3 regions of the Bradyrhizobium betae genome follow, and region 3 is predicted to be linked to each of the others. Evidence: predicted binding sites of a transcription regulator. Region 3 holds the regulator's gene; each other region holds the start of a gene.
What was found. The regulator PhoB, encoded in region 3, activates phosphate uptake and scavenging genes when phosphate is short. The targets are predictions, from matches to a motif close to TGTCATNNANCTGTCAT.
Positions count from the first base shown of each region.

Region 1: a site for PhoB is predicted at 2,276-2,292, ahead of F8237_RS01055 (RNA degradosome polyphosphate kinase). Genes of this name have one in related genera too.
Region 2: a site for PhoB is predicted at 3,400-3,416, ahead of F8237_RS26865 (UDP-2,3-diacylglucosamine diphosphatase). Genes of this name have one in related genera too.

Region 1 is NZ_CP044543.1:206,989-213,376, reverse strand. Features, by position in the region: gene F8237_RS01055 (RNA degradosome polyphosphate kinase) at 10-2,202, opposite strand; gene F8237_RS01050 (P-loop NTPase family protein) at 2,346-3,023, opposite strand; gene F8237_RS01045 (CDP-alcohol phosphatidyltransferase family protein) at 3,135-3,677, opposite strand; gene purM (phosphoribosylformylglycinamidine cyclo-ligase) at 3,833-4,906, shown strand; gene purN (phosphoribosylglycinamide formyltransferase) at 4,906-5,559, shown strand; gene F8237_RS01030 (cold-shock protein) at 5,651-5,857, opposite strand; gene F8237_RS01020 (autotransporter outer membrane beta-barrel domain-containing protein) at 6,231-6,388, shown strand, end outside.
Region 2 is NZ_CP044543.1:5,594,666-5,601,053, reverse strand. Features, by position in the region: gene F8237_RS26880 (caspase family protein) at 1-387, shown strand, start outside; gene F8237_RS26875 (threonine/serine dehydratase family protein) at 461-1,444, opposite strand; gene F8237_RS26870 (glycosyltransferase family 4 protein) at 1,507-2,550, opposite strand; gene F8237_RS26865 (UDP-2,3-diacylglucosamine diphosphatase) at 2,564-3,376, opposite strand; gene thiD (bifunctional hydroxymethylpyrimidine kinase/phosphomethylpyrimidine kinase) at 3,592-4,392, opposite strand; gene F8237_RS26855 (Lrp/AsnC ligand binding domain-containing protein) at 4,534-4,779, shown strand; gene F8237_RS26850 (PqqD family protein) at 4,871-5,296, shown strand; gene F8237_RS26845 (hypothetical protein) at 5,306-6,295, shown strand; gene F8237_RS26840 (glycosyltransferase family 2 protein) at 6,302-6,388, shown strand, end outside.
Region 3 is NZ_CP044543.1:2,688,178-2,694,565, reverse strand. Features, by position in the region: gene pstS (phosphate ABC transporter substrate-binding protein PstS) at 1-999, shown strand, start outside; gene pstC (phosphate ABC transporter permease subunit PstC) at 1,177-2,166, shown strand; gene pstA (phosphate ABC transporter permease PstA) at 2,171-3,016, shown strand; gene pstB (phosphate ABC transporter ATP-binding protein PstB) at 3,013-3,834, shown strand; gene phoU (phosphate signaling complex protein PhoU) at 3,846-4,562, shown strand; gene phoB (phosphate regulon transcriptional regulator PhoB) at 4,585-5,292, shown strand; gene F8237_RS12935 (GcrA family cell cycle regulator) at 5,538-6,050, opposite strand.

The sequences.
Region 1 (6,388 bases), 2.5 Mb from region 3:
GATCCCGGATCAGGATTGATGACGTTCATTACGGCGCGTGAGACGGCGCGGCGAGGATTCCTTGAGCGACTTTCCACGGCCAGACAGACTCGGATTTGTCATGAAGTAGTTGTGGACGTTGAAAGGCTCCTCGCCCTTCGCGGCCTTCATACGCGTTGAGGACCCGTCCGGCAACAATTGCCAGCTTTGCTCATTGTCCTTGAGATTCGCGACCATGATCTGTTCGAGAACCTGCTGATGCACCGTGGGATTTTGCAGCGGACACAGCACCTCGACGCGGCGGTCGAGGTTGCGCGGCATCATGTCGGCCGAGGAGATATACACAGCCGCTTTGGCGCCCGGCAGGCCCTGGCCCATGCCGAAGCAGTAGATTCGGCCGTGTTCCAGGAAGCGTCCGATGATCGACTTGACGCGGATGTTCTCCGACAGGCCGGGAATGCCGGGCCGCAGACAACAGATGCCGCGCACCACGAGCTCGACCTGAACGCCAGCCTGCGAGGCCTCGTAGAGCGCGTCGATGATGTCGGGGTCCACCAGCGCATTCATCTTCATCCAGACCGCGCCCGGACGGCCGTGCTTGGCGTGTGCGGTCTCGCCCTGGATGTGTTCGATGATGCGCTTGCGCAAGGTCAGCGGCGACACCGCCATCTTTTCCAGATCGCTCGGCGCGGCATAGCCGGTGATGAAGTTGAACACGCGCGCGGCGTCGCGGCCGATCGTCGGGTCCGAGGTAAAATAGGAGAGGTCGGTGTAGATGCGCGCGGTCACCGGGTGGTAATTCCCGGTGCCGGTGTGGACGTAGGTCGTGAGGCTGCCGCCCTCGCGGCGCACCACCATCGAGAGCTTGGCGTGCGTCTTCAATTCGAGGAAGCCGTAGACGACCTGCACGCCGGCGCGTTCGAGGTCGCGCGCCCAGCGGATGTTGGCCTCTTCGTCGAAGCGCGCCTTCAGCTCGATCAGCGCGGTGACGGATTTGCCGGCTTCGGCAGCCTCCGCGAGTGTGCGCACGATCGGCGAGTTGTTGGAGGTGCGATAGAGCGTCTGCTTGATCGCGACGACGTCAGGGTCGCGCGCGGCCTGCTGCAGGAACTGCACCACCACGTCGAAGGATTCGTAGGGGTGATGGACGACGAGGTCCTTCTGCCGGATCGCGGCAAAGATGTCGCCGCCATGCTCGCGCACACGCTCGGGATGGCGCGGCACGTAAGGGGTGAATTCGAGGTCGGGTCGGTCGAGGCGGGTGAGCTGCGAGAGCTCGTTCATGGCGAGCACGCCGTCGACCAGGAACACCTCGTCGTCGGCGGCCGAGAGCGCGTGCTGGACGAAGTTGCGCAGCTGCTCCGGCATCTTGGCGTCGATCTCAAGCCGGATCACCGAACCGCGGCGGCGGCGCTTGAGCGCGGTCTCGAACAGGCGAACGAGATCTTCGGCCTCTTCCTCGATTTCGAGCTCGGAGTCGCGGAGGATACGGAAGGCGCCCTGGCCCTGAAGGTTGTAGCCGGGGAATAGCCGGTTGATGAACAGGCCGGTCGCCTGTTCCAGCGAGATCAGCCGGACCACCTTGCCTTCGGATGGCAGACGGATGAAGCGGTCGATCTTGCCGGGCATGCGGATCAGCGCGTTCATCTGCCTGCCGTCGGCGGCGCGCGTGAGCTGCAGCGCGATGGTGAAGCCGAGGCTCGGAATGAACGGGAAGGGGTGGGCCGGGTCGATCGCCAGCGGAGTCAGCAGTGGGAACACGTTGTTGAGGAAATAGTCCTCGATCCAGGTCCGCTCCGCCTTGGTGACGTCCTTGCCGTCGACCAGCGCAATGCCGTCGTCGGCGAGCGTGCCGCGCAGGGCGGCCCAGATCGCCTGCTGGTCGGAGGCCAGCTCGGAGACGGTGCGGTTGATCAGCGCCAGCTGCTCGGACGGGGTCAGTCCGTCGGGGGCGCGCTCGGCAATGCCCTCGCGGATCTGAGCCTTGATGCCTGCGACGCGAACCATGAAGAACTCGTCGAGGTTATTCGCTGAAATCGACAGGAACCGCACCCGCTCCAGCACGGGATGGCTGGGATTGACCGATTCCTCGAGGACGCGGCGGTTGAAATGCAGCCAGGACAGCTCGCGATTGATGAATCGTTCGGGGCTCAACGCGATCGCCGGCAGGCTCTCGGTCTCCGTGGCTTTTTCTTTGTTTTCAACAGTTTGCGCGGAGTCCATGAGAAGTCGGTCCATCCAGTTCGCCCCAATTTGCGATCCATGCGCAAAACCGGCGGGAGCATGTGTTAGTCCGATGACGTTTCGATGACATTGATGTTCCGCCGCCGGCCTGCGTCAAGCGGCCATAAGGTTGGACGATCAGGTCAGGTGTCCCGGAGCAGCTCGGCGGCCAGCGCCCTTGTCACGGGGCGGCCGAGCCGCAGGGCCTCGCTGTCGAGCAGTTCCACAGCCCGCCGGGCGGCCGCCGAGGACCGTTCCAGGCGGGTGGCGAGATAGCTGACCACGCTCTCGTCCACGGCGAGCTGGCGATCGGCGCAGAACTTGACGATCAGGCCGCGGAAAAGCTGGTCGTCGGGCGGCAGCAGTGAGATGACAGGCACCGCGCGCAGCCGCGAGCGCAGGTCGCGCAGCTCGATCTGCAGCGATGCCGGCATCTCGCGTCCGGTGAAGAGCACATAGGCGCCGTCCTCGCGGGCAAGGTTCATCAGGTGGAACAGGGCGCGCTCGTCGAACGCTCCGGCCTTGAGATCCTCGACCACCAGCGCGCCGGTGGCGAGCGCGCCTGGGACGGCTTCGGCGGTCAGACCGTCGGCGGTGGTCGAGCGGGCACCGGCGTCCTCGGCCCAGATCGCGGCGAGATGGCTCTTGCCGCTTCCTTCCGGGCCGGCCAGCCACATGATCCGGTTCGGCCATTCGTGCCAGGCATCGACGAGGGCAAGACCGGCGGCGTTGGCCGGGCCTTCGAGGAAATTGTCCCGGCTGAGGCTCTCCGCATGCGGAAGCGAGAACGCCAATTGTCGGGGGTGAACGCGGCCTGCCACGCTTGCTGTGCTCCGTGCCGGCGCGCCGGCTTGGTTTTTAGAGACTGGACGTATCGAGCGGGAGTTGGCCTTTTGCGGGGCCGCCTCCCGGCTCATTTGGCTTCGATCGCTTTACTTGGCGTCGATCGTGCTCATGTGCCGCAACCACTCGACGAGGTACAGCGACACCGAGGACAGCGTGAAGACCGTCACGAGACCCATCAGGATCATATCATAGGGCGCCGCGTTGAATCCGAAGGCGAGGGCGGCCAGCACCAGGGCCGCATAGGCCACCTGGGCTGCGGTGTTGAGCTTCGACACTTTCGAGGGCTTCATCTCGACCGGCTTGTCGAACAGCCAGGAGACGATCACCGCGGTGACGATCATGATGTCGCGAGACACCACCAGGATGACGATCCAGCGCGGGATGTCGCCCCAGATGCCCAGCGCCAGGTAGATCGAGACCAGCAGCGCCTTGTCGGCGAGCGGGTCGAGCAGGGCGCCGAGCTCGCTCGTCATGTTGAAGCGCTTGGCCAGGAACCCGTCGACGGCATCGCTGATGCCGGCGATGAGGAACACGGCGAACGCCACTTCCATTTGGCTCGACACGATGGCCCAGACGATGATCGGGACCAGCATGATGCGGCCCAGGGTAATGATATTCGGAATACTCACACGGCGCTTCCCGGCACCCGGCCTGACCTCGAATCCCGCCTCTTGGTGAGGCTGAACCGGTTGATATCTACATAGTATAGGGCGGGGCGCCATGCGAGCCATTGCGCGTCCCCGGAATTCGACGTAACCAGCCGCAAACCCACTGGAAATCGGGCATGACCGACCGCAAAAACGGCCTCACTTACGCCGATTCAGGCGTCGATATCGATGCGGGCAACCGCCTGGTCGACCTGATCAAGCCGATGGTGCGCGCCACCGCACGGCCCGGCGCCGACGCCGAGATCGGCGGTTTCGGCGGCCTGTTCGACCTCAAGGCGGCCGGATTCAAGGACCCCGTCCTCGTCGCCGCCACCGACGGCGTCGGCACCAAGGTGAAGATCGCGATCGAGACCGGCCTGCATGGCGGGATCGGCATCGACCTCGTCGCCATGAGCGTCAACGACCTTGTGGTGCAGGGCGCCGAGCCGCTGTTCTTCCTGGACTATTTTGCCTGCGGCAAGCTCGACCCGGAGGCGACCGCCTCGATCGTCGCCGGCGTTGCCGAAGGCTGCCGCGAATCCGGCTGCGCGCTGATCGGCGGCGAGACCGCCGAGATGCCCGGCCTCTACAAGGATGGCGACTACGACCTCGGCGGCTTTGCCGTCGGCGCCGCCGAGCGCGGCACGCTGCTGCCGCGCAAGAACATCGCCGCGGGCGATGCCGTGATCGGCCTCGCCTCGTCGGGCGTGCACTCCAACGGCTTCTCGCTGGTGCGCAAGATCGTCGAGCAGTCGGGCCTCGGCTTCGAGGCGCAGGCGCCGTTCGCGCCGGTCATGACGCTCGGCGGCGCGCTGCTGACGCCGACCAGGCTCTATGTCAAATCCTGCCTGCGCGCGATCCGCGAGACCGGCGCGGTGAAGGGGCTCGCCCACATCACCGGCGGCGGCTTCACCGACAACATTCCGCGCGTGCTGCCGAACCATCTCGGCGTCGGCATCGACCTTGCGCGCCTGCCGGTGCTGCCGGTGTTCAAATGGCTGGCCGCGCAGGGCGGCATTGCGGAACTCGAACTGTTGCGCACCTTCAACTGCGGTATCGGCATGATCGCGATCGTCGAGCCGGACAAGGTCGACGAGGTCGTGCGGGTCTTCACCGATGCCGGCGAGACCGTGGCGCAGCTCGGCACCGTGATCCCGGCCGAGGGCGAGCACCGCGTCGTCTATAACGGCCACCTCGATCTGGCGCTGTGATGAAGCGCCGCGTCGCCATCCTGATTTCGGGCCGCGGCTCCAACATGTCCGCCCTGATCAGGGCCGCCGCTGCTGCGGATTTTCCGGCGGAGATCTCGCTCGTCATCTCGAACAAGGCCGATGCGCCCGGGCTCGAACGGGCGAGGGCGGCCGGCGTCAACACGCTGGTGATCGAGAGCAAGCCGTTCGGCAAGGACCGCGCCGGTTTCGAGAAGTTGCTGCAGGCAGCCCTCGACCAGCACGGCATCGAGCTGATTTGTCTGGGCGGCTTCATGCGTCTGTTCACGGCCGAGTTCACCAGAGCCTGGTACGGGCGGATGCTCAACATCCACCCGTCGCTGCTGCCGTCGTTCCCCGGTTTGGACCCGCACGGCCAGGCCCTGCGCGCCGGCGTCAAACTGTCTGGCGCGACAGTGCACTTCGTCATCCCCGAGACCGATGCCGGCCCGATCGTGATGCAGGGCGCGGTCCCCGTCGGCGATCACGACACCGGGGATACGCTGTCGGAGCGCATCCTCGAAGTCGAGCACCGCATCTATCCCGAGGCGCTGCGGCTGCTGGCGACCGGCAAGGTCCGGATCGAGGGCGATGTCTGCAAGACGGCGGGCAGCGCGGCGTCGGAAAATTTTCTGGTTGCGCCGGTGGTCGGCTGAAGGCGCCGTCACGTTTCGCCGCCTCAAACAAAATCCCCCGGCAGAGCCGGGGGCAACGTCATGATCTCTCGTTTGTCAGGCGTGAGAGAAGTCAGGAGACCTTGAGGTTTTCCGCGGAGGCTTTGCCGCGGTTCTCCACGAGGTCGTATTCAACCACCTGGTTTTCGTTGAGGGTCGAGAGTCCGGCCCGTTCGACGGCGGAGATGTGGACGAACACGTCCTTGTCGCTGCCGTTCGGCTTGATGAACCCATAGCCCTTGGTCGGGTTGAACCATTTGACGGTGCCCTTTTGCGGCATCCTCAGTCTCCTCCGCTGGATACAAAAACGACGCGGCCGCTTTTCGCGTGCCACGCCACAAACGGGCTTCCGGAAGTCTGTTCGAGTCTCAATGTCGCGAAACGCACAGCCGAGCGGCCAATTCCGATTGTGTTCAATATTGCAACATGAAAAGCGCGCGTTAGCAAGCCGCGTGCGGATTTCAAGACCGGCTCGGATGTCACCGCGCGCAAATTACGACCTGTGGCCGCGGAACCACAATCAGGGCAATAGCCTCGGCGATGACATGCCCGCAGGTTGACCCTTAGTGGCAGTTCGGCACAAATCGCAGCAGGGTGCCGCAGCATCGTGTTGCATTTTTGCGCGCCGCCATTTTGCTTCGGGATTCATCGTCATGCGCTGCACCTCGCAGCCCTCCGGGACACGGCAGACGACCGGGCTGGACCGCGCCCGCCGGATCATGACGGCTGTCGCGTTCGTCGTGACGATGTGCGCGGCGACACCCGGCTTCGCGCAGAGCCCGACTCCCACGCCGACCCCGACGCCGACAGC
Region 2 (6,388 bases), 2.9 Mb from region 3:
ACCAATGGCGGCATCGGCAAGATCGTGACCCTGCCCGCCACCAACAACAACCAGAATGGCGGCAGCAACAATGCCGGCACGAGCACTGGCAATCCCGGCAAGATCGTGAGCATGCCGGTGAATGTCGGCAAGGGCGGCTCGACCGTCGACGCGAAGCCGGTCAACGTCCAGACGCAGAGCAACCCGATCCGCATCAACAACGGCGCGAGGATCAACAACAACCCGGTGAACAAGGTGCAGGTTCAGAACATCCAGCAGAACACCCGCCCGCAGCTCAACACGACCAACCGCATCGTCAACAACGGCGGCAACAACTTCCGCCAGTCGATGAACCAGTCGCAGGGCAACAGCGGCGGCAACAACCACCGCGGCGGCTTCATGCGCTGATCGCCACACGCGAAACGAAGAAGGGGCAGAGCGAAAACGCTCTGCCCCTTCTTCATGTCAGAAGCCCAGAAGCTTAGGCCACCAGCTCGGAAAACAAATCCGCATCGACATTGCCGCCGGAGAGCACGATCACCACGTTCTTGCCGGCCACATTGAGACGCCCGGCAAGCAGCGCGGCAAGGCCCACCGCGCCGCCCGGCTCGACCACGAGCTTCAGTTCGCGATAGGCGAACGCAACGGCCGCGCCGACTTCCTTGTCCGAGGCGGTCACGCCGCGCGCGAGCAGCTTGCTGTTGATCGCAAAGGTCATCTCGCCGGGAATCAGCGCCATCAGCGCATCGCAGATGGTGCGGCCCGCGGGCGCATGCGGCTCGCGATGGCCTGCGGTCAGCGACAGTCCGTGATCGTCGAACGCCTCGGGCTCGGCCACCACGATTTCGGCCAGCGGATAGCGCGCCTTCACCGCAGTTGCGACACCCGCGATCAGGCCGCCGCCGGAGGCCGGGGCCACCACGATGTCGGGGCTGAGGCCGAGCGCCGCCATGTCCTCCGCGATCTCGCGGCCGGCGGTGCCCTGCCCCGCGATCACGAAGGGATCGTCATAGGGCCTGACCAGCGTCGCGCCGCGCTTCTCGGCGATCCCGCGCGAGATCGCCTCGCGGTCGTCATTGTAGCGGTCGTACAGCACGACCTCGGCGCCGTAGGACTTGGTGCGCTCGCGCTTCGACAGCGGCGCGTCCGCGGGCATCACGATGGTGGCCTGCATGTCGAGGATCTTCGCCGCCGCCGCCACGCCCTGGGCATGGTTGCCGGAGGAGAACGCCACGACACCGCCGGCGCGCTTGTCCTGCGGGATCGAGGCGACCTTGTTGAAGGCGCCGCGGAACTTGAAGGAGCCGGTGCGCTGGAGCATCTCCGGCTTCAGGAAGACCTTGGCGCCGACGCGCTCGTTGAGCACGGGAAACGACAGCAGCGGGGTGCGGATGGCAAAAGGCGCGATCACGCGCGCTGCGGCATCGATGTCAGCAGAGCTGACCGGAAGAGGCTGTTCTGTCATCAGCAATTTGTATCCCGGCCAATGACGGCTGGGAAGACACATCCGCGACGGGAATCGGCCCCTCAGGCGACGAAGCGTGGCTGTTCCCCGCCGCTCCCGCCGGGCAGGACGGCGCCCACCGCCTTGATGCTATCGACAAACGCCCTGGCCGAGGCCTCCCAGGTGTAATTGGAGGCGAATTCGACGCAGTCCTGCCGGGAGACGTCGAGCGCCGCGAAGCAGGCGTTGCGCAGATCGTGATCCAGCGCCCCGACCGGCGCATCACCGATCACGTCGCGGGGGCCCTTGACCGGGAAGGCCGCCACCGGCAGGCCGCTCGCGAGCGCTTCCAGCAGGACCAGGCCGAAGGTGTCGGTCTTGCTTGGAAACACGAACACGTCGGCCGCCGCGTAGATGTCCGCCAGCTCCTCGCCGTGCTTCTGCCCGAGGAAGATCGCCTCCGGATAGGCTTCCTCCAGCGCGGCGCGCGCCGGGCCGTCGCCGACGATGACCTTGGTGCCCGGCAGGTCGAGATCGAGGAACGCCTCGAGATTCTTTTCCACCGCGACGCGGCCGACCGAGAGGAACACCGGTGCAGGAAAGCAGAGATCGATGGCGCGGGGGTGGAACAAGTGAGTGTCCACGCCGCGCGGCCACAGCACGACATTGGCAAAGCCGCGCTCGCCAAGCTCGCGGGCGAGCGCCGGCGTTGCCGCCATCACCGCGCGGCTGGGCGCATGGAATCGACGCAACGCGCGCCAGATCAGGGATTCCGGAACCGGCACCCTGGCGCGGATATATTCGGGGAAACGCGTATGGAAGCTGGTCGTGAACGGCAGCTTGCGCTGGCGGCAATAGCGGCGGACCATCAGGCCGATCGGCCCCTCGGTCGCGATATGGATGCTGTCGGGGCGCGCTTCCTCGATCAGCGCTGCGATTCGCGCCGGCCGCGGCATCGCGAGCCGCACGTCGCGATAGCTCGGCATCGCAAAGGTGCGGAACGATTGCGGCGTCAGGAACGTGAATTCGACGCCGAGCCCCTTGGCCGCATCAGCAAGCTTGGTCAGCGTCCGAACCACACCGTTGACTTGCGGGTGCCAGGCGTCGGTCGCGACCAGGATGCGCATCAGGCGGCCTCTGTCATGCAGCTCTGGCTGCTACCTGCGGAACGGCCGCAGGCTTTTGCGCGTGATCCGCCCAGGTGATGATCTCGAAATGGCCGTCGTCATGCTCGACCAGCGCGGTGCAGCTCTCCACCCAGTCACCGCAATTCATGTAGCGGATGCCGGCCTCGTCGCGGATGACGGCGTAGTGGATGTGGCCGCAGATCACCCCGTCGGCGTCGTGGCGGCGCGCTTCGGCCGCGAGCGCCTGCTCGAACGCGCCAATATAGTTGACCGCGTTCTTGACCTTCTGCTTGGCCCATTGCGACAGCGACCAATAGGGCACCTTGAACATGCGCCGGAAGAAATTGACGAAGCGATTCATCTGGATCGCGAAGTCGTAGGCCTTGTCGCCGAGATGGGCGAGCCAGCGCGCGTTCTGCACCACGAGGTCGAAGATGTCGCCGTGGATGACGAGGTAGCGCTTGCCGTCCGGGCCGGTGTGGACGGTGTTCTCGACGACGTCGATGCCGCCGAAATGCGTGCCGTAATAATTGCGCAGGAATTCGTCGTGATTGCCGGGGATGTAGATGACCTTGGCGCCCTTGCGCGCCTTGCGCAGCAGCTTCTGGACGAGGTCGTTATGCGATTGCGGCCAGTGCCAGCTCGATTTCAGCGCCCAGCCATCGACGATGTCGCCGACGAGATAGATCGTATCGGCGTCGTGATAGCGCAGGAAGTCCAGCAAAAGGTCGGCCTGAGAACCGCGGGCTCCGAGATGAACGTCGGAGATGAACAAGGTGCGAAAGCGCCTTTCAGGGCTCTCGTCACTCATATCGTAACTTCCCATGCGACAGCCTGTAACAATATCCCGTGACAGGGGGATGACCATTGAACCTTTGAGGCACCCTCAGATACGAATCAAACCTCGCCTCGCCCGTCCTGCGAATATCAGTCGCATGCGACAATCAGGCGACATGAAGCGGCAATGATCGTCCGCAAGAGCTCGGGAGCCACGGCCATGTTGGTTAACGGCGGTAGCCGCCACACCGCGCGAAGCCGGCGTCAGTAAAACTTGTGGAAATGATGGATCGGCCCGTGGCCGTGACCGACGCTGAAGCGATCGGCGGCCGCAATCGCCGCGCTGATCCAGGCCTTGGCGTTGCGCACGGCGCGCTCGAGGTCCTCGCCCCTGGCAAGCTCCGCCGCGACGGCCGAGGACAGTGAACACCCCGTGCCATGGGTGTTTCGGGTGGCGACGCGCGGCGCGGCAAGCACGATCGTCGTCTCCGCGTCGACGAGATAGTCGATGCTCTCGGCGCCCTCGCCGTGCCCGCCCTTGATCAGCACCGCACGGCAGCCGAGCGCGAGCAGGCGGCGCCCCTGGCTCTCGATCCCGGCCTCGCTGGTCGCAATCGGCTCGTCGAGCAGAGCAGCGGCTTCCGGCAGATTGGGCGTGATCACCGAGGCCAGCGGCATCAGCTTCTTGCGCAGCGCGTCGACGGCCTCCGACGCCAGCAGGCGGTCGCCTGAGGTTGCGACCATCACGGGATCGAGCACGATGTGGCGGGGCGTCCAGCGCGACAGCGCGGCCGCGATCGCATCGATGCTGGCGGCCTGCGCCACCATGCCGATCTTCACCGCGCCGACCTCGAGATCGGAGAACACCGCGTCGATCTGCGCGGTGACGAACTCCGCCGGCACCGCGTGAATGCCGGTCACGCCCCGCGTGTTCTGCGCCGTCAGCGCCGTGATGGCGGACGCGCCATAGACGCCGAGCGCGGCAAAGGTCTTCAGGTCAGCCTGGATGCCGGCGCCGCCGCTCGAATCGGAGCCGGCGATGGTGAGGGCCACAGGCGTCGTCATGGGGCGATTTTCCGCGTGTTCGGGGCCATGATCCGTCCTAGCGCGCAGACCCAGGGGCGACAAGGCTGCCAGCAAGTTCGCTTGCTAAATCCGGCCGGTTTTGGCCTATTAGCGGCCAGATATGCCTTCGGAGTGACTACAATGGTTCCTTTCTTCGTCCAGATCAAATGCAAGCTCGGCCAGTCCTATGCGGTCGCCAATGCGCTCGCCGAAGCCGAGATCGCCTCCGAGATCTACTCCACTGCCGGCCATTACGACCTGCTGGTGAAGTTCTACGTCCCCAACGACACCGACATCGGCCATTTCGTCAACGAGAAGGTGCAGGTGCTGCCGGGCATCCAGGACACGCTCACCATCATCACCTTCAAGGCCTTTGGTGCCAAGTGACGGCCCGGAATTGACGCCGGGCGCAGGTTGCGCCGCCGCTCGCCTGTGCTAGCGTCCAGCCACTGGAAATGAACCAAGTACCGAGTAAGTCATGGCTCTCACCACGTCGGTGCCGCTGCTGATCAGCCAGCAATTTGATAGTGAAGTGGTGCTCGCCAACTATCAGAACGGCGTCTATTACAACCTCGACGGCAGCGCCGCGCAAATCTGGCTCGGCCTCAAGATCAACCGAACGGTTGAGGAAATTGCAGGCGCCCTCGCCGCGGCGACCGGCGGCGATGTGCCCTCCATCACGCAACAGGTGCAGGCCTTCGTCGACAGCATGCTGGCGGAGGGCCTCATCGCCGAGGGCACCCCCGAGGCGCGCAGCGAGACCGCCATGGAGACTTGGTCTCCGGTGCTGGCGGGCGCATTCGTCGCCCCGGAATTCCAGCGCTTCGACAATCTGCGGGAGCTGTTGCTGATGGACCCCGTGCATGACGCCGGCGAGCAAGGCTGGCCGCTGCGCGAGACCTAAGAAAACTAGATGAAAGCTAGCGGCTTCATCCGGCAGGAGATCGCGAAGATCTTCGCCAGGCCATCGGAGCCGATCGAGGCGCACGCGCGCTGCGGCCCGTTCGGCTTGCGCCTCGGATTTGCATCACAGGAATTGGCCGGCATGTTCCTGCCGGCCTATATCCAGAGCACGCCGGGTCATGTCGATCTCGAGCTGCGCTTCATCACCGCTGATCATCATGATCTCTCCGCGCTGGTGCCGGAGGCCGCCGAGAAACCGCGTCTCTTGATCGAGGACGGCATCTATTCGGTTTGGCAGCCGGCCGTCATCCCCGTGCTGTACGCGGTCGACCTTGCGGCAAAGCGCGGCATCGCCTGGCTGCCGAAGGGCGAGGCGCCGCCCTGGATCCGTAGCCGTCCCGCGATCTCGCTGATCCATGCCATGATGCATGAGACGCCCTGGTGCGCGGTCCATGCCGCGGCCGTCGGCGGCGACGCAGGCTTCACGCTGCTCGCCGGCGAAGGCCATAGCGGCAAGACCACCGCGGCGCTGGCCTGCGCCAAGGCCGGCTGGCTTTACGCGGGCGACGACTTCGTCGCGGTCAACAGCGCGACCGGCCGGATCGAACCGCTGTTCTGCTCGGCGCGGCTGCGCCCCGCCCTGATCGATACGTTTCAGGACTTCATCGGCAAGACCACCGCGGTCTCCGACTTCAACGGCGAGCCGCGTCATGAGCTCAGCCTCGCCGATCTCGGCGAGCGCATCGGCGGCGGCAGCTTGCGCGCGACCTTCATCCCGCGCCGGCGCGGCGCTGCGACGCCCGAATTTACCGCGGCCAGGCAATCGGATGCGTTTCGTGCGCTGCTGCCGACCACGGCCTATGAACTGCCGGGATGGCCGAACGAGATCGCCGACAAGGTCGCGAAGATCGCTGGACTCGCGCCGGTGTTCTTCGCCGACACCGGCACCGCGCCGATGGAGATTCCCGCGGCCTTTGCCCGCCAGCTCGACCAGCTCTGAGGCCGCATGCGCGTCTCCGTCGTCATCGCCGCCTACAACGCGCAAGCCTACATCGCCGAGGCGATCGAAAGCGTGCTCGACCAGACGGTCCCG
Region 3 (6,388 bases):
ACGATCGTCGCTGCCGGCTTGGTCGCCGCATCGACGACGGTAGCCTTTGCTGCCGACATCACGGGCGCCGGTGCGACCTTCCCCTTCCCGATCTATTCGAAGTGGGCTGACGCCTACAAGAAAGAGACCGGCAACGGTCTGAACTACCAGTCGATCGGCTCCGGCGGCGGCATCAAGCAGATCCAGGCCAAGACCGTGACCTTCGGCGCCAGCGACGCGCCGCTCAAGGCCGAGCAACTCGAGAAGGACGGCCTCGTCCAGTGGCCGATGGTGATGGGTGCCATCGTTCCCGTCGTCAATCTCGATGGCGTGAAGCCGGGTGAGATGGTGTTCGACGGCGAGACCCTCGCCAGCATCTATCTCGGCAAGATCACCAAGTGGGACGACGCCGCGATCAAGAAGCTCAATCCGAACGTGAAGCTGCCGTCGGAGGCCATCACCGTGGTCCGCCGTTCGGACGGCTCGGGCACCACCTTCAACTTCACCAACTACCTCTCCAAGGCCAGCGCGGACTGGAAGAGCAAGATCGGTGAAGGCACCGCCGTCGAGTGGCCGGTCGGCGTCGGCGCCAAGGGCAACGAAGGCGTGTCGGGCAACATCAGCCAGACCAAGAACTCGATCGGCTACGTCGAGTATGCCTACGCCAAGCAGAACAAGCTGACCTACACCGGTCTCGTCAACAAGGCCGGCAAGACGGTGCAGCCGACGGTCGAAGCCTTCCAGGCGGCCGCGTCCAACGCCGACTGGGCCAAGGCTCCCGGCTACTACGTCATCCTGACTGACCAGCCCGGCGAGAAGTCCTGGCCGATCACGGCGGCGACCTTCATCCTGATGCACAAGGAACCGACCGACAAGGCCGCCTCCAAGGAAGCGCTCAAGTTCTTCGCCTGGGCGTTCAAGAGCGGCGACAAGATGGCCGAGGAGCTCGACTACATCCCGATGCCCGACAGCGTCGTGAAGCTGATCGAGAAGACCTGGTCCGCCGACATCAAGAGCTGAGTAGGGCTCTCGTGTCCCGGACGCGCTGCAGCGTGCAACGCTGCAGCGCAGAGCCGGGACCCCCAAGCGCTAGGCCCCGGATCAGCGTCGCACCGCTTCGCGCTGCAAGGCATCCGGGGCGCGAGACCGGCGACCTAAAAGCAAGTATTGTTAGTACAGGGGATCGGCGTGGCTGAGATGGCTGTCGAGCGCAATGTAGTTGATGCCGCCGGACCTTATGATCGCGCCAAGGCGTTGAGCGCGTTCAAGCTCGGGGACGTCACGTTTTACTGGATCACGCGCCTGAGCGCGATCTCCGTGCTGCTGATCCTCGGCGGCATCATCATTTCGCTGATCGTCGGTGCCTATCCGGCGATGAAGGAATACGGCCTCTCCTTCCTGTGGACGCAGCGCTGGGCGCCGTCCGCCGATCCGCCGGTGCTCGGCGCGCTCGGACCGATGTACGGCACGCTCGTCACCTCCTTCATCGCGATGCTGATCGCCATTCCCGTCGGCATCGGCATTGCGATCTTCCTGACCGAGCTGTGTCCGCAATGGCTGCGCCGTCCGATCGGCATGGCGATCGAGCTGCTCGCCGGCATTCCCTCGATCATCTACGGCATGTGGGGCTTCTTCGTGCTGGGCCCGTTCCTGGCCAACAGCTTCCAGCCGTTCATGATCAAGATCTTCGACGGCGTTCCCGTGCTCGGCGCGATCTTCGCCGGCCCGCCGTCCTATCTCAGCCTGTTCAATGCCGCGCTGATCCTCGCGATCATGGTGCTGCCCTTCATCACCTCGATCTCGGTCGACGTGTTCAAGACGGTGCCGCCGGTGCTGAAGGAAGCCGCCTACGGCGTCGGCTGCACCACCTGGGAAGTCGTCCGCAGCGTGGTGATCCCCTACACCCGTGTCGGCATCATCGGCGGCGTCATGCTGGCGCTGGGCCGTGCGCTCGGCGAGACCATGGCGGTGACCTTCATCATCGGCAATTCGTTCCGGATCTCCTCGTCGATCTTCGCGCCGGGCACCACGATCTCGGCGGCGATCGCATCCGAATTCGCCGAGAGCGACGGCCTGCACCAGTCCGGCCTGATCCTGCTCGGCCTGCTGCTGTTCGTGCTGACGTTCTTCGTGCTCGCGGGAGCGCGGCTGATGCTGATGCGGCTGGAAAAGAAGGCGGGGAACTAGCGCCATGAATCCGATCTATTCACGCCGCCGCCGCAAGGACTTCGTCATCCGCGGCCTCTGCTTCGCAGCCGCCGCCTTCGGCGTCACCTGGCTCGCGCTGATCCTGATCACGCTGCTGTACAACGGCCTTGCCGGCCTGAACGTCCAGTTGTTCACCGAGAACACGCCGCCGCCCGGCTCGAACGAAGGCGGTCTGCTCAACGCCATCGTCGGCTCGCTGATCATGACCGTGATCGGCGTCGGCATCGGTGCGCCGCTCGGCATGTTCGCCGGCACCTACCTCGCCGAATACGGCCGCAACGATCGCCTGACCTCGGTGATCCGCTTCATCAACGACATCCTGCTCTCGGCGCCCTCGATCATCATCGGCCTGTTCATCTACGGCGCGGTGGTGGTGCCGATGCGCGGCTTCTCGGCGATCGCGGGCGCGCTCGCGCTGGCGGTCATCGTCATCCCGGTGGTGCTGCGCACGACCGAGGACATGCTGCTGCTGGTGCCGAACGCGCTGCGCGAGGCGGCCTCCGCGCTCGGTCTGCCGCGCTCGCTGGTGATCAAACGCATCGCTTATCGTGCTGCCCGCTCCGGCCTCATCACCGGCGTGCTGCTCGCGACCGCCCGCGTCGCCGGCGAGACCGCGCCGCTGCTGTTCACCGCGCTGTCGAACCAGTTCTTCAGCCTCAGCCTGAACAAGACGATGGCGAACCTGCCGGTCACGATCAACAACTTCGTGCAGAGCCCCTACGCCTATTGGAAGCAGCTCGCCTGGAGCGGCGCGCTGCTCATCACCCTGACCGTTCTTGCCCTGAATATTGGCGCGCGCATCCTTGGCGCCGAGAGGACCGCAAAATGAGTGAGCTTTCCGTATCGATGAGCGCGGCCGGTGGCTTGCCCCAGGCGTCGGTGCTGCCCGAGGCCCCCGCCAAGGTGACGGTGCGCAACCTGAACTTCTATTACGGGGAGCACCACGCGCTGAAGAACATCAACCTGGCGCTCGGCACCAACCGCGTCACGGCGTTCATCGGCCCGTCGGGCTGCGGCAAGTCGACCCTGCTGCGCATCTTCAACCGGATGTACGACCTCTATCCGGGCCAGCGCGCCAGCGGCCAGCTCATGCTCGACCAGACCAATATCCTCGACCCCAGGCTCGATCTCAACCTGCTGCGCGCTCGCGTCGGCATGGTGTTCCAGAAGCCGACGCCGTTCCCGATGACGATCTACGAGAACATCGCCTTCGGCATCCGTCTCTACGAGAAGATCTCGAAGTCCGAGATGGACGACCGCGTCGAGAAGGCGCTGCGCGGCGGCGCGCTTTGGAACGAGGTCAAGGACAAGCTCAACGCGTCGGGCCTGTCGCTCTCCGGCGGCCAGCAGCAGCGTCTGTGCATCGCCCGCACCGTCGCGGTGCGGCCCGAAGTGATCCTGTTCGACGAGCCGTGCTCGGCGCTCGATCCGATCTCGACCGCCAAGGTCGAGGAGCTGATCCAGGAGCTGTCCGAGAACTACACGATCGCGATCGTCACCCACAACATGCAGCAGGCGGCGCGCGTCTCCGACAAGACCGCCTTCATGTATCTCGGCGAATTGATCGAGTTCGACGACACCAGCAAGATCTTCACGTCGCCGACCGATCGGCGCACCCAGGATTACATCACCGGCCGGTTCGGCTGAGGAGACGGGACATGGGTACTGAACATACCGCAAAGGCCTTCGACACCGACCTGCAGGAACTCACCCGGCTGGTCGCGGAAATGGGCGGCATCGCCGAGCGCATGATCGTCGATTCCGTCGACGCGCTGATCCGCCGCGACGTCGCGCTTGGTCAGCGCGTCGTCACCATCGACGCCGAGCTCGACGCACTGCAGAAGAAGATCGAGGAGCGCGCCGTGCTCACAATCGCGCGCCGCCAGCCGATGGCGGTCGATTTGCGCGAGATCGTCGGCGCGATGCGCGTCGCGACCGATCTCGAGCGCATCGGCGACCTCGCCAAGAACATGGGCAAGCGCGTCGCGGCGCTGGAGACGGATTTCCATCCGCTCAAGCTGTTCCGCGGTCTCGAGCACATGACCGACCTCGTGCAGCAGCAGGTCAAGTCGGTGCTGGACGCCTATGCCGCGCACGATCTGCCGGCGGCGATGGCGGTGTGGAAGGGCGACGAGGAAGTCGATGCCATCTGCACCTCGCTGTTCCGCGAGCTCCTGACCTACATGATGGAGGATCCGCGCAACATCTCGTTCTGCATCCATCTGATGTTCTGCGCCAAGAACATCGAGCGCATCGGCGATCACGCCACCAACATCGCCGAGACCGTGTTCTACATGATCGAAGGTCAGGCGATCACCGACAAGCGGCCGAAGGGCGACATGACGACCTTCGCCACGACAATCCCGAATACCTGACGACTTGAGGAGCGACGACCCGATGGGCGCACGCATTATGGTGGTTGAAGACGAGGAAGCTCTCACCGAGCTGCTTCGCTACAACCTCGAAGGCGACGGCTATGACGTCGAGACGGTGATGCGCGGCGACGACGCCGACACCCGTCTCAAGGAGCACATCCCCGACCTGATCGTGCTCGACTGGATGCTGCCGGGGCTGTCCGGCATCGAATTGTGCCGGCGGCTTCGCACCAGGCCGGAGACCAAGCAGCTGCCGATCATCATGCTCACCGCGCGCGGCGAGGAGAGCGAGCGGGTGCGGGGACTTGCGACCGGCGCGGACGACTACATCGTCAAGCCGTTCTCGGTGCCGGAGCTGCTGGCGCGCGTGAAGGGCCTGCTGCGCCGCGCCAGTCCGGAGCGGCTCGCCACCGTGCTGGCCTACGGCGACATCGAGCTTGATCGCGACAAGCGCCGCGTGGCGCGCTCGGGCCGTCCGATCGACCTCGGCCCGACCGAATATCGCCTGCTGGAGTTCTTCCTGGAGCATCCCGGCCGCGTGTTCTCGCGCGAGCAGCTGCTCGACAGCGTCTGGGGCCGCGACATCTACATCGATGAACGCACCGTCGACGTGCATATCGGCCGCCTGCGCAAGCTGCTCAATCTCGGCCGCGAGCAGGACCCGATCCGCACCGTCCGCGGCGCCGGCTATGCGCTCGACGATCGGTTTGCGAAGGCGGAGCAGACGTAAGGTGATTTAAAGGCTGTTGCTTGGTAGCTGCGGCAGCAATCTCCGCTGTCATCCCGGGGCGCGCGTAGCGCGAGCCCGGGATCCATAACCACAGGATGTGGTTTGGCGAAGACTCGGAGTAACCATCGCTCGCAACAACTGCGCCCTGTGGTTATGGATCCCCACGTCCGCGGGGATGACACCGAGTATCTGGAGCCGTCATCGTGTGACGGCACCCGTCTTGGCAATCAGAGAATTCCGCTAACTCAGCGCGGACCTGGCTTGGCCGGCGCGCGCCGGCGATCCGCTGCCGGCTGATACGCAACCCGCGAGTGCTGGGCGCAATAGGGCAGGCCGGAGAGCGCCTTGCCGCCGCAGAAGAAGAAGTCCGGGCTCGAGGGATCGCCGACCGGCCAGTGGCAGGTCGCCTCGTTGAGCTCCAGCAGCGACAGCCGCTGGCTCATCGGCACCACGTTGTCGTAGGTAACAGGTTCGGCCTCGACCTCGACCTCGAAGGCCTGAGCCAGCGCGGTGTTGCCGCGTGCGATGGGCCGGCTCACCCGCATCATGTGCTGGGCGGGACGCGCCTTGCGCGGCCGCGGCGCAGCGGATGAAGGGCTCTTGGCGCGGCCGGACAGGCCGAGCCTGTGCACCTTGCCGATCACGGCGTTGCGGGTGACATTACCGAGCTCTGCCGCGATCTGGCTGGCCGACAACCCGGCCTCCCAGAGCTTCTTCAGTTGCTCGACGCGATCATCCGACCAGGTCAAAACCGTCATTGCACCCTTTCCTTCGCCGCGCGCCTGCCATCCTGGGGCTGCACAGCGAATGCCTAAGCCTCGAAAAACCCGTGCCGTCAGAATCCCTTAAGGCTCGCCGGGCATCGAGAGCCGCCCGAACGTTTACGCCGGTACATGAGGACTTAGAGATCAGAACTGCCGCACGAGATGTCGTATCTGACAAGCCAAACGCTACAATATGGCGTGACTCACGCGCAAGAGTCCGCCGACTCGCTTCCACATGTTCCGTCGCGAAAACACGCAAGATCGCCACCGCAAGACTACGGATTCATCGTTTCGCGAGGCTTTCCAGGCGGCATTGACACCCGTTTCACGGG